2 linked regions of the Silvibacterium dinghuense genome follow. The protein of the gene in region 1 interacts with the protein of each later gene in a pairwise test. Links are inferred from orthologs where the notes say so. Each region holds a gene or a part of one and is shown on either strand. Other genes may lie near its edges.

The links. Proteins that work in one complex are often made in the same cells at the same time.
Region 2: the proteins of ESZ00_RS13870 (region 1) and mrdA interact in binary tests that used the Escherichia coli proteins (3 or more experiments, as listed by UniProt). The link is inferred for Silvibacterium dinghuense from one-to-one orthologs.

The regions. Positions count from the first base shown.
Region 1 is NZ_SDMK01000002.1:1,126,379-1,133,687, reverse strand. What follows is about bases 1,911-4,933. They hold ESZ00_RS13870 (penicillin-binding protein 1A), read right to left. Parts: upstream 4,558-4,933; coding sequence 2,263-4,557; downstream 1,911-2,262. Other genes in these bases: ESZ00_RS13865 (S41 family peptidase), read right to left, coding at 4,728-4,933; ESZ00_RS13875 (outer membrane beta-barrel protein), read left to right, coding at 1,911-2,213. Also shown: ESZ00_RS13885 (toll/interleukin-1 receptor domain-containing protein), read right to left, coding at 1-68; ESZ00_RS13880 (glutaredoxin family protein), read right to left, coding at 265-492; more of ESZ00_RS13875, read left to right, coding at 768-1,910; more of ESZ00_RS13865, read right to left, coding at 4,934-5,951; ESZ00_RS13855 (hypothetical protein), read left to right, coding at 6,391-6,798; ESZ00_RS13850 (hypothetical protein), read left to right, coding at 6,841-7,309. UniProt on the Escherichia coli protein: Cell wall formation. Synthesis of cross-linked peptidoglycan from the lipid intermediates.
Region 2 is NZ_SDMK01000001.1:1,086,989-1,094,274, forward strand. Bases 1,963-4,962 are described here. They hold mrdA (penicillin-binding protein 2), read right to left. Parts: upstream 4,510-4,962; coding sequence 2,416-4,509; downstream 1,963-2,415. Other genes in these bases: ESZ00_RS04265 (hypothetical protein), read left to right, coding at 1,990-2,361; mreD (rod shape-determining protein MreD), read right to left, coding at 4,506-4,962. In the rest of the region: ESZ00_RS04255 (Rne/Rng family ribonuclease), read right to left, coding at 1-332; rod shape-determining protein RodA, read right to left, coding at 765-1,865; more of mreD, read right to left, coding at 4,963-5,024; rod shape-determining protein MreC, read right to left, coding at 5,028-6,761; ESZ00_RS04285 (rod shape-determining protein), read right to left, coding at 6,813-7,286. UniProt on the Escherichia coli protein: Catalyzes cross-linking of the peptidoglycan cell wall. Responsible for the determination of the rod shape of the cell. Is probably required for lateral peptidoglycan synthesis and maintenance of the correct diameter during lateral and centripetal growth.

The DNA.
Region 1 (7,309 bases):
AAGAGGCGTCCGGCCTCGCCTTCTGAGTCATTTCTCCGGTAGTTGAGGAAGATAGCGCGCAGGGCCAATCTCCGGCGTACAGAAATGGTGTTTGGAAAAGTAGAGCTATCTTAGCGAAGTGATCGCGAAATCGGCGAGTGCCGTAGAAGAGGAACCGGAGAAGTGACGGGGTGCAGAATAGGGAAGGGCTGGGGAAGGATGCCGCTATGGAGCGGCACGGAGGTGATTCGGAAAACGCGCCTGCGCCGGTATCCGGGGAGCGGGTTAGCCGAGAAGGATGCTCAGGCGGTCGGGATCGAAACCGATCATCACTTCCTCTTCGACGACGATCGTGGGGGTGCTGCGGCTGTTCAGCGCAACCAGCTCCCGCAGTGCTTCAGGATCTGCCTGTACATCCTTGTATTCGAACGGCACTCCGCGGCTCTTGAGAAATTGCTTGGCGGCAAAGCAGGGAGGGCAGCCGGGCTGGCTGTAGAGAACAACGCGTTTCATCCTTCAAGGATATCAATAGCGTGCGCTCGGTGCATGCAGGCTTACTTATGAAGCCTTTATGCCCTATTTAGGGCGTGCTTATGGCTTGCTCCGTAGATTGAGGAAGTGCGCGAATGATTCGCGTGCGCATACGTTCGTGGAGAGTCATGGGCTTCCTAAAGTTTCAACGGTTTTATTCTTCGATGTTTATCCTGTCCGCAGCTTGTTTTTCTGTACAGGCTTCTGCGCAAGCGGTTTCGGTGGTATCCAGTGACGACACGGTAGCGGGTAGCTCCGTGAGTGGAGATGCGAGCAGCGCCACGCCGGACGCTCCTGCGCCGCAGCGCGGATTCCTTACGCGCCTGGGGCACGCGTATCTCGATGACTGGACGTCCAGTTCGAGCACTGCGCCAGCCGCTCCGGCGCCCGAGCGCCGCGGTACGCCCGCACCGCTGAATTCTCCGCCCTTTCCGAGTGCCGACTGGCCAATTGGCGGTACGGTGGTGATCGGCGCACCTGACTACAACACCTATCCGCTGATGACGGCGATCAATGGCGCAAAAAGCCGGATCAAAACCTATGGCTGGTTCGATATTGGCTATAACGCCAGCACTTCGAATCAGGGGAAGTTTGCAAATGCGCCGGCAGCTTACGATGTCATTCCGAATTCGATTCAACTCGATCAGGCGGCGCTGTATTTCGAGCGGCTTCCGGATACGGTACAGAAGGATCACTTCGACTGGGGCTTTCGCCTTACCAGCCTGTATGGTCTCGACTACCGCTATACGACGGCGTATGGCGTCTTCAGCCAGCAGTTGCTCAAGAACAACAACACGTATGGCTATGACCCGGTGATGTACTACCTGGATTTCTATCTGCCGCACATTGGGCAGGGTACGGATATCCGTGTCGGCCGTTATATTTCCCTGCCGGATATCGAGGCGCAGCTGGCTCCGAATAACTACACCTACAGCCACTCGCTGCTCTATACGGTGGACTGCTACACCCAGCACGGTGTGAACGTAACCACCAAGCTGAGCGATCACTGGACAGTGCAAGGGGGTGTCTCAGGTGGTTGCGAAGCCGCGCCCTGGACGAAATATGCGAAGCTTACCGGCAATGCCTGTGCGGGCTATACATGGCATACAGGCGGAGACAATCTCTACTTCTGTGCGAACTCACTGAATTCGGCGAAGTATTCGTACAACAATATCTCCGCGTATTACCTCACCTACTATCACAAGTTCAATGCGACCTGGCACACCGATACGGAGGCCTGGTATCAGTACGAACGTGATGTTCCCAATCTCTGCTATGGGCTTAATCCCTGTATCAGCTACGGTGCGAATGCGAACGTCGGCGCGAATGCGGGTGAAATCACAGGCCCTTCCCTGATCACTGGCGCAAACGGCGCGCAGTGCAATCCTCTGGCAACCCATTGCTATGCTCCGGACTTTGCCGCAGTGAACTACATCGAGCATGAGTGGAACAACCATCACACCTCTCTGACTATTCGCAACGAGTTTGTGAACGATCTGAAGGGGCAACGGACGGGTACTGCGACGCTCTATTCAGAGCACATGGTCGGAATGAATTACTGGATCGGGAGTACGGTGACCTTCCGGCCGGAACTACGGCTTGATCACTCGTACGACAAACCGGCTTTCGATGCTCCAACAAACGGCGCTCCGACAAAAACCACGCAGCTCACCTTTGCAGGCGACCTGATCTGGCACTTTTAACCTGGGTTGCTGTAGGAGGAAGGCGCTGGCCGCAATGGCCGGCGTCTTTTTATCTGGATGCAGGCTGGGTGTTGGCCAACAGTGGAGCGGATAGATCGCCGGGGAAGTGTTCATCCGGTTTATCGGCGATGGCAGCGCGCATGAAGTCCATCCAGATCGGCAGCGCAGCGTGCGCGCCGGTTTCTTTGTCGCCGAGCGACTGGCGGTTGTCATAGCCGACCCAGACACCGCAGGTGACCGAGGGCGAGAAACCCATGAACCATGCATCCGTGTAATCGCTGGTGGTGCCGGTTTTGCCGCCGAGCGGATGGTGAAGCGCCATGGCATCGGCTCCGGTGCCCCCCGGAGCAATGACGGATTTGAGCAGAGTCATCATGGTGCGGGCTGTCTTGACGGAGGTGACTTCCTTCACTTCAGGCGCAGGCTCGGTGAGTGGGATACCGTCGGAGGTCGTGACCTTGCGGATCAGCCGCGGCGCGACACGGATGCCGTCATTCGGAAAGACAGAGTAGGAAGCCACGTGCTCGAGAAGATTGATCTCGACGGAACCAAGAGCCACGGGCAGAAAGGCCGGGATATTGCTGGTAACACCGAACTGGTGAGTGACATCGATAACCTTGTGTATGCCGACCCGCTGCGCGAGCTTGAGTGCGGGGATATTGCGGGAATCGGCAAACGCGCGCTCGAGCGTGATTGCACCGAGGAAATTGCCTTCGTAATTGTGTGGGGTATAGGAGCCGAAGGACGTGGGCGCATCGAGAATCATCTCGCCGGGCGTGGCGCCGTCTTCTACCGCCGCAGTATAGACGTAAGGCTTGAAAGAGGAGCCGGTCTGGCGCTCGGCCTGCGTGGCGCGGTCGAACTGCGACAGGTTGAAGTCACGTCCGCCGACCAGTGCGAGCACATCGCCGGTCGAATTATCCATGGCCAGCAGCGAAGACTGTGCGCCGCTGTCCTGCTCGAGCGTGCCGGAGAGCTCGTTGCCGGACTGCCCGGTGATATGGACATAGACGATGTCGCCAAGGTGCAGAAATTCAGGAGCGGTTTTGAACCTGGTCCATGACCAGCTCTCCGGAGTAAGGACGATGTCGCGATTCCCAAGCTTTACCGTCGCCTGGTAAGGCAGAATGCCGGTGACGAGCCCGTGCATGTACATGTCGGGAGTAGCAGTCTCTACCCAGTCCGGATGCCGGAAGGTATGGATGTCGAGACCGCCTGCGGGGACATTCAGCAGGCGCCCTTTCCAGCCATGGCGGCGTTCATAAGCCGCCAGTCCATCGAGGACAGCGCGGTTGGCCGTTTGCTGCAGATCGAGGTCCAGGGTGGTTTCAACTTTGAGGCCGGCTTCGTGAACGCGATCGGCGCCGAACTGGCGTTCCAATTCGCGGCGTACTTCTTCGACAAACCAGGGAGCGATGGAGTTGGGCGGCGGCTCAAGATGCAGGCCGAGCGGGGCCGTGCGTGCAGCATCGGCTTGCGCTGCCGTGATAGCGCCGTCCTCGAGCATGGCATTGATGACTTGATTGCGGCGGCGGAAAGCGCGATCCGGGTTCGAGATCGGAGAGAACTCGCTCGGCCCCTTTGGCAATCCTGCCAGCAGCGCTGCTTCCGGCAGGGTCAAATCCTTGGCATGCTTCGAGAAGTAGTACCGTGCCCCTGCCTCGAAGCCGAAAGTGCCATGGCCAAGAGCAATCTGGTTGGCATAGAGAGTGAAGATTTGTTCCTTGGTGAAGGCGTGCTCGATCTGAAGGGACAGAAAGATTTCCTGCAGCTTGCGGCTGCCGGTGCGCTCACTGGAAAGAAAGAGGTTGCGCGCCAGCTGCATCGTCAGTGTGGATGCACCCTGTGCGCGGCCCTTGGAAGCGATGTCGTGATAGATAGCACCGAGAACGCGGAAGACATTCACGCCTCCATGACTCTCGAAGTTCTTGTCCTCGATGGAGATGACCGCCTGCCGCAACAGGGGCGAGAAGCTGTTGTAATCGACCACGACACGCCGCTCGAGGGCAAAAGAGCCGAATGGGCGGCCATGCACGTCGTAAAGCTCGGTGATGGTGTCAGGCTGATAGCGTTCGAGATCCTGAATCTGAGGCAGGTTCACCGAGTACACCAGCATCAGGCCGCTGAGAGAGCCGACGGCAATGGCCAGCACGGCCATAAGAGCCAGAGCCACATTACCCGCGATTTTGCGGCGTTTTGCCTGCGGACGGCAGAAGGACGCGGATGTGCCGGCAGTGGTCTTGGAGGTGGTTTGGGCGGTGGTTTTGGGGCTACGGCTGGGAGCCGTCTTCTGCCGGGCTGGAGAGGCGGTGGGAGGGGGTGTCCATGGACCGCGTGATTTCAAAAGCTCTCCCGCAAGCGAATTAGCCGAACCGCAGCGGGTGCCCTGGTCCGGGATACATCAAGAAACGATGACTCAGAAAGTATGGTCCAGTTGCGGAGCCTGATCCAGGTGTGGTGCTGCGGCGGTTGCCGAAGTTCTACCGGCAACCGCAAGAGCCGCCGCGCTTGCGGTTAGGCGGCCTTTTGCTTCAGAACGTCAAGAGCCCGCGTGAGCTGGTCATCGGTGGTTGGCTGCACTCGCTCTGTGGGCTGCTCAGACTCGTCAAGGCTCTCCTCGGCGAGGTACTGATCGATGCTTTCCGTCACGATGATGTTCGGCGTGACCGCGGTGTCCTGAATCGCCTTGCCCGAGGGCGAATCGTATTTGGCTACCGAGAGAATGACAGCCGAACCGTCAGGTATCTCGATGGTCTTCTGGATGGCGCCTTCGCCGAAGCTGCGGTCTCCAACGAGGTCGCCACGCTTGTTATCGAGAATGGCGGCGGCGACGATCTCGGCCGGGCCGGCGGTGCCGTGATTGATGAGGATAACCAGCGGCGCGTCGGTGATGAACTTTTCCGGATCGGCGTTGAAGGTCTGCTTCGAGAACTTCTGGCCAGAGAGGGAGGCGATATTGCCGGACTTCAGGAACGCGTTTGCCAGCCGGATCGCCTGATCGGAATCGCCTTCGACGACATCGCGCAGGTCGAGCAGCACTTTCTTGTTGCCATTCTTCGGCATGGCCTTCAGCTTCGCTTCGATCTCATTGACGCGGTCTTTGCTGAGCGTTCCCGGCTTGAGATAGAGGATCGAGGAGTTCTCGTATTGCTGCTCGGCAAGCGGAGGAGCGGTGATGTTGGTGCGTGTCAACGTGATCTTCTGCGGTTCCGGCTTGCCTGGACGCACGATGGAGAAGGTCACATCGGTTCCCGGCTTGCCTTCGAGGCTGAGGCGGATCATGGCGAGAGACATATCGCTCGTAGACTTGCCGCCGATAGCCTCAAGCAGGTCGCCGTCCATGATGTGCTCTTCCTTATCGGCCGGGCTGCCGGGGATCACGGCAACGACGGTGGCATATCCGTAGCGCTTCGAGACCAGCAGGCCTACCTGTGCCGTTTCTTCGTTGGCATGCGCCTTATAGGCGCTGTATTCGGCGGGGGTCAGATAACTGGAGTCTGCATCGAGCGATTCCAGAAGGCCATGGAGGGCCCCGGTCGTCACGTCATTGATGCTAGGCTCCGTGACGTAGTCGCTCTGGATCTTGTGCAGAACTTCTTCATAGACGCCCATCTGGCGATAAACGCCATCGGCTTGCGAGCCGGCGTTTACGCCTCCTGTAAGAAAACCGCCCAGGAAGACGATGGCGACAAGAGCGACGGAGACGGCGAGGACGGAGCGTTTAAATGCTTTCGACATGGGCTGAATACAGAGGTCCGTTGCATCCGATGATACTCCAACGGAATCAGCCTGTCGCAGAGAGGGTGGTGCAGCAACGGGAAAGAGCGACGGGCTCATACCCGTAGGTCGAACTCAGCAGCACGCCGGACTGCTCCTTGCGGCTGTGCGCCCTTTGTATGCTTCAGTTTTTGGTGAGGAGTCACTGGTGGCGGCGGATGGAATCGAACCATCGACCTACGGGTTATGAGTCCGTCGCTCTAACCATCTGAGCTACGCCGCCAAACTGCTGATGTCGTGTTGACACTTCATTTTACGAAGCATTTGGCAGGTGGGTCAAATGCTTCGCAAGTGCATGGGAATATTGGCCATTCGCCTGTTGACAGAGGACAGTTTTCCACGGATGAATAGTGTCACTCCGGAATTGAAAGTATAACGTGAGGACTGCTTGCGCTTCTTCTTGAAATATCTGGAATTAATTCTCAGTGCGGCCGGAATTGTAGTCATCCTTGCGGTGCCGCTGCTGTTTTTCCACCAGCAGCAGTTACGCTGGGAGGCAGCTGCGATCGCTGCCGCGTGCGTTGGGGTGATTCACGGTGTCATCTTCTTTGTGGTGCGGCATCGGCAGCGGCTGGTTCGGCAGACTACGATCCGCGAGATGCGGTTGGTCGTCGAAGATATCGTGCGTAATCAGATGACCGTGGTGAGCCTGTCCGCCGGCTTAAATGTGGAGCCGTCCTCAGCAACCAGGCAAAGGGAATGGGCGCAGCGTTCGATCGATGCAGCCCAGGAGATTGGCCGGAGATTGAACGATATCGATGCTGAACGGCTCAGCGTGCTGGTGAAACGGCGGCCAGGCGTTGTATAAAGCGCCTTTTCGGGTAGAGGAATGCGGGTATAGGCTTAGGGCGTGATTGCGAATCTGCGCGCGGCCTTCAATGAGAGGTACCAGGCGGAGCACTACAGGCAACTGCTGCGTGCTCTGGACGCGTGTACCCGCACCCATATCGGCTTTCGGGTGGCAGAAACTCCGGTCTTTTTTCCGAAAGACCTGCTCGAAACGATGGCCGGAACAGGTGCCGAGCTGACGCACCGCCTGGTGCGGGATCGTCATTATCTCCAGCGTTCTGCGGCGGCTATTCCCGAGGCTTGGCGGGCTGCGGATGAGACGCCGCATCCTCACTTTATGACGGTAGACTTCGGTCTGGTCCGCGAAGCGGATGGATCGTTTTCTCCCCGGCTGGTGGAGCTGCAGGGGTTTCCATCCGTATATGGCTTCCAGTCCGTCCTGAACGAGATGTATCGCTCGATCTATGCACTCGATGAGCTCGGCAAGCTGGCGTTTTTTCTCGGAGGGCACAGCGAGGCCAGCTTCTGGA
Region 2 (7,286 bases), on another replicon or contig:
TCTTCGCGGGACTCGCTCCTGGATTCGCTCCGGGACTCATTCCGGGATTCGCGGCGTCCCTGCTGGCTGCCGCCGACGCGGTCGAACTCCGCGCCACCATCCTGCTCCTCGAGGAAGTCGGTGACATAGAGGAAGGCATCGCGTTCCAGGCCGATGTCGACAAATGCCGACTGCATGCCTGGAAGCACGCGCGTTACCTTGCCTTTGTAAATGGATCCTGCGAGGGTGTATTCGTTCTCGCGCTCGTAATAAATTTCGGTGAGTTCGTCGTTTTCGAGAATCGCCAGCCGCGTCTCATGCGGCGTGCTCGAAATGCAAATTTCCTTTGACATGCTGCCTCTCTTGAGCCTGCGGAATCTCCCGCAAGGCAACGGCGAGACAGATCAGAGCGGAGGCCCGGAGAGAATCGGGGACGACGGAGGTATTGCCGTTTCGAAGAAGATTCTTTGCGTGAGGAATTGCCACCCTTGCCGGAGGCCCGGCGGGGCTTCACTTGAGAAACCAACTGTCTTACGGAAGACTTCCTGGCGCAGAGAGTTTGTGACCGCTTCAGCCAATTCTTTTGGCGGGGCCGTTACCCGTCTCCGTGCGCTCATTCCTGATCCTGCCCGGCCCGGTCATCTGTCCGGCCGGCTGAAGTTAAAAACCTTAAAAAACCTGTTTCCTGCCCTCCGTCCCGGCTTATCCAAAAGCCGCGAACGGAGCCTTGCACCAAGCTTCACATTCGGCAGAAGCGGACCCTTGCCGCCCTGCGGGCCGGGGACTCAGTTCACGAAGCGGCTCATGCGGACATTCATCACCATGCCCAGAGCGAGAAACGTGAACAGCACCGACGATCCTCCGTAACTCATTAACGGGAGAGGAATCCCGGTGACCGGCATCAGCCCGAGAACCATTCCGACATTGACCGCGATCTGGAAGATCAGCACGGCCACCACGCCCATAATCAGGAACGTGCCTGGGAGGTCCGAGGCTGTCTGTGCGTTCTGAATCAAACGCATCAATACCAGAAAGTATAGCAGCAACACAAGCACGCAACCCACAAACCCGTGCTCCTCGGCAAAGGCCGCGAAGATGAAGTCCGTATAGGGGATAGGCAGAAAGTCGCCCTGTGTCTGCGTCCCTTTAAGCGCGCCGCGCCCGAAGACACCGCCGTCACCCACCGCGATCAGAGACTGGCGGATCTGGTAGCCGCCGCCCTTGGGGTCGGCATCCGGGTTCAGAAAGCTCGTCAGGCGCGCCTTCTGATACGGCTTGAGGATCTTCGAGCTCGAAAACGCTACCCCCACCAGCAGCAGCCCGGCCAGGATGAGGATCGCCGCTTTCTTCCAGTCGATCCCACCGAGAAACAGGCCGGCCAGCAGGATCGGCGAGTACGTCAGCGCCGTGCCAAGATCGGGCTGCTTGAGCACCAGCAGCATCGGTACGCCGACCAGCGCCATGCCTTTGAAGATGTCGCCCCAGGTCAGTTCCTTGCCGGACAGCCCCACAAAATAGCGTGTGACGGCAATGATCAACACGAATTTCACCCATTCGGAGGGCTGAAAATGGATGCCTCCCGGGAGCTTGATCCATCGCCGCGCACCCAGCACCTTGGTCCCGACGGTGATAACCGCAACCAGGGACAACAGAAAAAAGCCGTAAACCCAGTGGATGATGTCGAGCAGCCGGTGATAGTCGATGGCCGAGACAATGAACATCGCGACAAGGCCACCTAAAATCCACAAAATCTGAGATTTATAGAAGCCGACAAACTTGGTGTGCAGGGTCGCCGAGTAAATCTCGAAGATGCTGATAATGGAAAGCAAAAGGACGAACCCCAGCAGGGTCCAGTCAAAGTCGCGAAAGGAAAGGAAGCGCCGCATCCGATGGTTTCATCCTAAATGACAGAGGCTACCGGACTCGCCGGAGGGTATCTGAAGACGAAAGTACCGTGCGATTCCTTCCAACACTTGTAACGGCAGAGAGCATCGGTGCCATAATCCAGCTATGAGTGTCGTCGAAGAGGTGCGGCAGGTATTTCAGGATCTCCTGGCGCCGGAACTGCGTGCCGTGGCAGAGCGGGTATCGAGCCTGGAAAAACGGCTGGATGACAACCGGGATGTGCTGGGACAGTGGATCGACGAAACGCGCACCGTGCTTGGGCAGAGGATCGAAGATACACGCGCCAGCCTGGAACAACGCATCTCTGCAATAGAGCAGAAGGTGCTGGCCGTGGATCTGCGCATCGATACGCTGGAATACACGCTCACGCAGCGTATGGACAGGCATTCGGAAAGCCTCAAACACGCCATCCAGCTGAGCCAGGAGCTTGTGCTCGACAAAATTACCGGCCTGCGCGATGCCCTGGACCTCGACTGACGCGTTTCCCGGATTGAAACCAGGCTGTCGTCGAAGCAGGAAGCCGCTTCTTAACTACCGCACCGCCTCCGCCAACGCGCTCGCTGCCGCCGCACCCTTGGCCGCCTTCGGCTCCTCCGGCACATGCAGGAAGAAATGCCCGGCATAAGCCGATTCCATCGGGTCTCCATGCTTCGCATGCGGATCGACCGGCTTGCCTCCAAAACCTGCAGGATCATCCGGTTGCGACCAGACCGCGCCTACCTCGACCGGCTGCACCTGCTGGGCGACGAGATTGTGATCCAGGCGGCGCTGCTTATCGACAAAGGCCTCAATCACCTTGGCCGCCAGGTGCGCCGAACCCGATCCCCAGCCGCCATGCTGCCAGAAGACCGCTACCACAATGTCCGGATTGCGCCGCGGAGCCATGCCCACGAACCAGGCATTGGCGCGCTGGCTCTTGATCGACGACACGCTGGTCGTGCCTGCACTGTGGTTCACAACCTGCGCCGTCCCCGTCTTACCTGCAAAATCGATCCCTTCCAGGTGCGAGGCGTAGGCCGTGCCGCCCCTGCTCGCATCCGTCGTCGCGGCCATGCCGTCGGTGATCGTCTCCCAGCTCTCCGGATCGATGGGAATTGTCACGTCACCCGAGCCGGGAAACGAGTCGAGGATGGCCTGACGGTACTCCGGCGGCAGCTCGCTCGGGAAGACCACGTGCGGCCGCTTGAGAACGCCGCCTGAAGCGATGCCTCCCAGCGCGCGCGCCAGCTGGATCGGCGTGGCCGCCACCGCTCCCTGGCCGATGCCGACCGAGACCGTCTCGCCCGCGAACCACTTCTCATGGAAGGTCTTGAGCTTCCATTCGGTCGAAGGCATTACGCCGGTGATCTCATCCGGCAGATCGATGCCCGTCTTCTGGCCGAAGCCGAACTCATGCGCGTACTTCGCGATGGTATCGATGCCCAGCCTCACCGCCAGCGTGTAGTAATACGTATCGCAGGAAAGAGGAATCGCGTTGTGGATGTCCACGTTGCCGTGGTGGTGGTCGCAACCGTAGAAATGCCCGTAAAAGCTCGCGCCGCCCTGGCAGTTCACCTTCAGATCCTGCGCGACATGCTGCTCGAGGCCCGCCACCGACATGAGGATCTTGAAGGTCGAGCCCGGAGGGGACTGCGCCTGGATCGCCTTGTTGAGCAGCGGATGGTCCGGATCGGTAATGAGCTTGTTCCACTCGTCGCGGCCGATCCTGACGGCGAACTGGTTGGGATCGAAGGTCGGCCGGCTGACCATGGCCAGCACCTCGCCGGTATGCGGATCGAGCGCCACAATCGCGCCCTCGCGGTCGCCAAGCGCATTCTCGGCGGCCCGCTGGATATCCATATCGATGGTCAGCTTCAGATTCTTGCCCGGCACCGAGCGCTCGGTGCCCAGCTTGCCGACTTCGCGGCCATGGCTGTCCACCAGCACATCGCGCGAGCCGTCCTGCCCGCGCAGAATCGCGTCGTAAGACTCCTCCACGCCCGACTTGCCGACCACGTCGCCCGGCTCGTAGTAAGCATAGCGAGGATCGTTCAACATCTCTTCGCTGACTTCGCCGACGTAGCCGATAAGATTGGCCGCAAAACCATCCTTGGGATAAAGGCGCCGCTGCTCATCGACCGTTTCAAGCTCGGGCATTTCGTCGCGGTGCGCCTCGATGAACTCCTGCTCATCGGGCGTGATGTCCTGCTTGAGCGGCAACGGCTGATACTTCGGTGCCGTCCGGTACTTCTTCAGGATGGCGTGGATATCATCCACGGTCATGTGCAGGCCGCGTGCGATCAACGGAAGATCGGGTTCGAGATTATGCCCCTGTTCCCGCACCAGAAAGGCCGAAACCGAGGGGTAATTGTCGACCAGCAGGCGTCCGTCGCGATCCAGTAACTGGCCGCGCGGGGCGAGAATCGGCACCTTGCGGACACGGTTCGCCTCGGCCAGCGCATGCCAGCTTTCCGCATTGACGACCTGCAGCCGCCAGAGGCCGAAGATCAGCACCGCCATCACCGCAACGATCACATATTGAAAGACCGTAAGCTTGATAGCCGGCAGATCGGCTTCCCGGGCCAGAAGATCCCTGGCATCCTGCCCCGCAGGCGGACGGCGGAATTTTTCGATGAACTGCTTCACTCGCGTGCCCTCGTACGATCCAGAAGCGCGAAGAGAACCACGGCGATCAGCGCATTGATGGCCGCGCTCAACAGCTCGACAACCCAGTTCCAGCCCACAGGCCGGGCCAGCATGTGGCGCATCAGCACCCAGTCGATGCCGTTATGCAGCAGCACGAAGCAGAAGGTCAGCATCAACCGGCTGCCGTGCGCCTCGGTATCGATGCGCGAGCCAAGCGAGGCCGCCAGGTAACCAATAAACGCCTTGCAGATGCCAAAGACACCGATGGGCTGCTGAGTCAGCGCATCCTGCAGGATGCCGATGACCATGCCTCCCACCGTAGCCCCGATGGCATTGCGCCGCGCGGTGGCGAAATAGATCACCACCAGCAGCGGCAGGTCGAGCATGCCGAAACGGGCAAAGTGCAGCGTAGCCAGCGACTGAATACCGATCGCCAGCAGCGGCAGCAGCACATAAAGATAGACCGGCAGTGTCCGTTCGTCGGCTTCCCGTCGTGTTGAGGCCATCAGAGCCATCGGCTAGACTCCCCTTCTCTGCGGTGTGGCCGGTTTCTGTTCCTGCGGAGGACGGCTGCCATCATCCGGCACCAGGACAGGACCGCGATGGACGGGCTTCTGCGCAGGCTTTTCGGCATTCGGAGCCGCCTGGTTGCCGGCCGGACGCGGAGTACCCGTATTCGGATGAGAGGGACGCGCCTCCGGACCATCCACAATGACATGCGTGGTGGAATCGGATTTGAGCGTCGTCGGATGTGTAGCCGCAGCCGGGCTGCCGGCCGGCAAAGCAGCCGGAGGAGGATGATGCACGGCAGCTGCCGGTGAGCCCGCCACATTATTGGCTCCGGACGTTCCGGCAGGCCGCGGCGTAGAAGAAGCTGTTCCGGTCGCACCACTGCCCGATACCCCGGTCTGTATCCCGGTCTGAGGCCGTGCCGCCGGGTGAGCCGTACCTGTGCCGGAAGCAGCGCCCGAAGCTGCCGTATGGGCGACAGCCGTCGTACCGGCCGCATGTGCCACCGCACCGGAAACTGCGCCCACAGGCGTCCCATTTCCCCCGTCCGCAGCGGCAGGCGCAGGTTTCGGCTGAATCTTTGCCGGAGGCAGCTCTTCGGTCCCTTCCTTCACCGGCACGGAGCGTGCGCCAGGCGTCAGCTCTGCAGCCGGCGGCGTCATATTCGGGCTGAATCCATCGGGATGCGCAGCCTGCGGAGGATGCAGCGGCTGAACGACATTGCCTGTCTCATCCACATTGCTGTCCGGATTGGTGTCGGAGGGCGCACCCTGATCGATGCGGTTCGGCAAACGCTCGGAAAGAATGTCCGAGGCCCGCTTCTGAGCCGCCACACCCTCGGCCTCGCTCTCGGCCAGATCCTTGGCCTCCTGCGCCGAAGCAGCATCCCCCATATTCGTGATGATCAACACCTCTTCCAGCTCGGAGAGATGTGCTGCCGGCTTCACGATCACATCCTGTAACGGATCGCGATCCGGGTCGGGCTGCATCTTTACGACCGTGCCCACCGGCAGGCCACGCGGGAAAATCTGGTCGCCTCCGCTGGTGAGAATCGTTTCGCCGGCCTTGATGCGCTCATCGGGCGAGACATTCACCACCTGAACACCGCCAAACGGCGCGCCCTTGAGCACGCCGCGAATGCGCGTGGTTTCGAGGATCACGCCAACGCCGCTGGTTGAATCCGAGATGAGCATGAGCTGGCTGGTCGAGGGGAAGACTTCCTTGATCCGGCCGACGATGCCATCCTGCGTCACCACCGGCATGTCCGGCTCGATGCCGTCGTCCGAGCCCTTGTCGATATAAACGATGCCCGACTGCTCGGTACCCGAGCTGCCCACCACCTGCGCGGGGACAGTCTTATAGATGTACTTTTCCTTGAAGCCGAGCAGGGCCTGCAGGCGCTGTGCCTGCTTTGCATCCTCGGCCACGCTGGCCTGCTCCAGGCGCAGGCGCTCGATCTCACCGTGCAGATCGGCGTTATCGCGGCGGACGTGGATCAGGTCGATGTAGCCCAGCCAGATGCCTTCGATCCATCCGCCAAAATTGCGCAGCAGCTTTTCCGGAGGCGTGATGACCGTAACCACGGCATAGCGCAGCATGCTCACCGCGCGCGGGTCGCCGGAGTCCGTAGTGCCGCCCAGGCTCTGGGGACGCTTGACCTGCACCGCCAGGGCGAGCAGCTGCACCACCAGCACCAGCAGGAGGACGAGGGCGTTCTTATATCGGGTGAAAAAAGATTCCATGCGACTGGAGCAGGCCCCGCGCTGCTTCCGCCGGGGCCGCTCCTCTCAATGCTAGTCGATCTTGATCTTGCGCAGCAGGCGGAAGTCGCTCAGCATCTTGCCGGTACCAAGCACAACACTGGCCAGCGGGTCGTCGGCGATCGAAACCGGCAGCCCGGTTTCCTCGCGGATGCGCTTGTCGAGATTCTTGATGAGCGCGCCGCCTCCGGTCAGCACGATGCCGCGATCGCTGATGTCGGCCGAAAGCTCGGGCGGGGTGCGTTCCAGCGCTACGCGAATGGCGTTCATGATCGTGGCAATCGACTCGCCCAGCGCCTCGCGGATTTCCGAGTCCTCGATGGTGATGGTCTTCGGCACGCCCTCGATGAGGTTGCGGCCCTTGATCTCCATGGTCAGCGGCTTCTCGAGCGGATAGGCGGAGCCGATCTCGATCTTGATCTGCTCGGCGGTGCGCTCACCGATGAGCAGGTTATATTTCCGCTTCAGGTAGTTCATGATAGACTCGTCCATCTGGTTGCCGGCCAT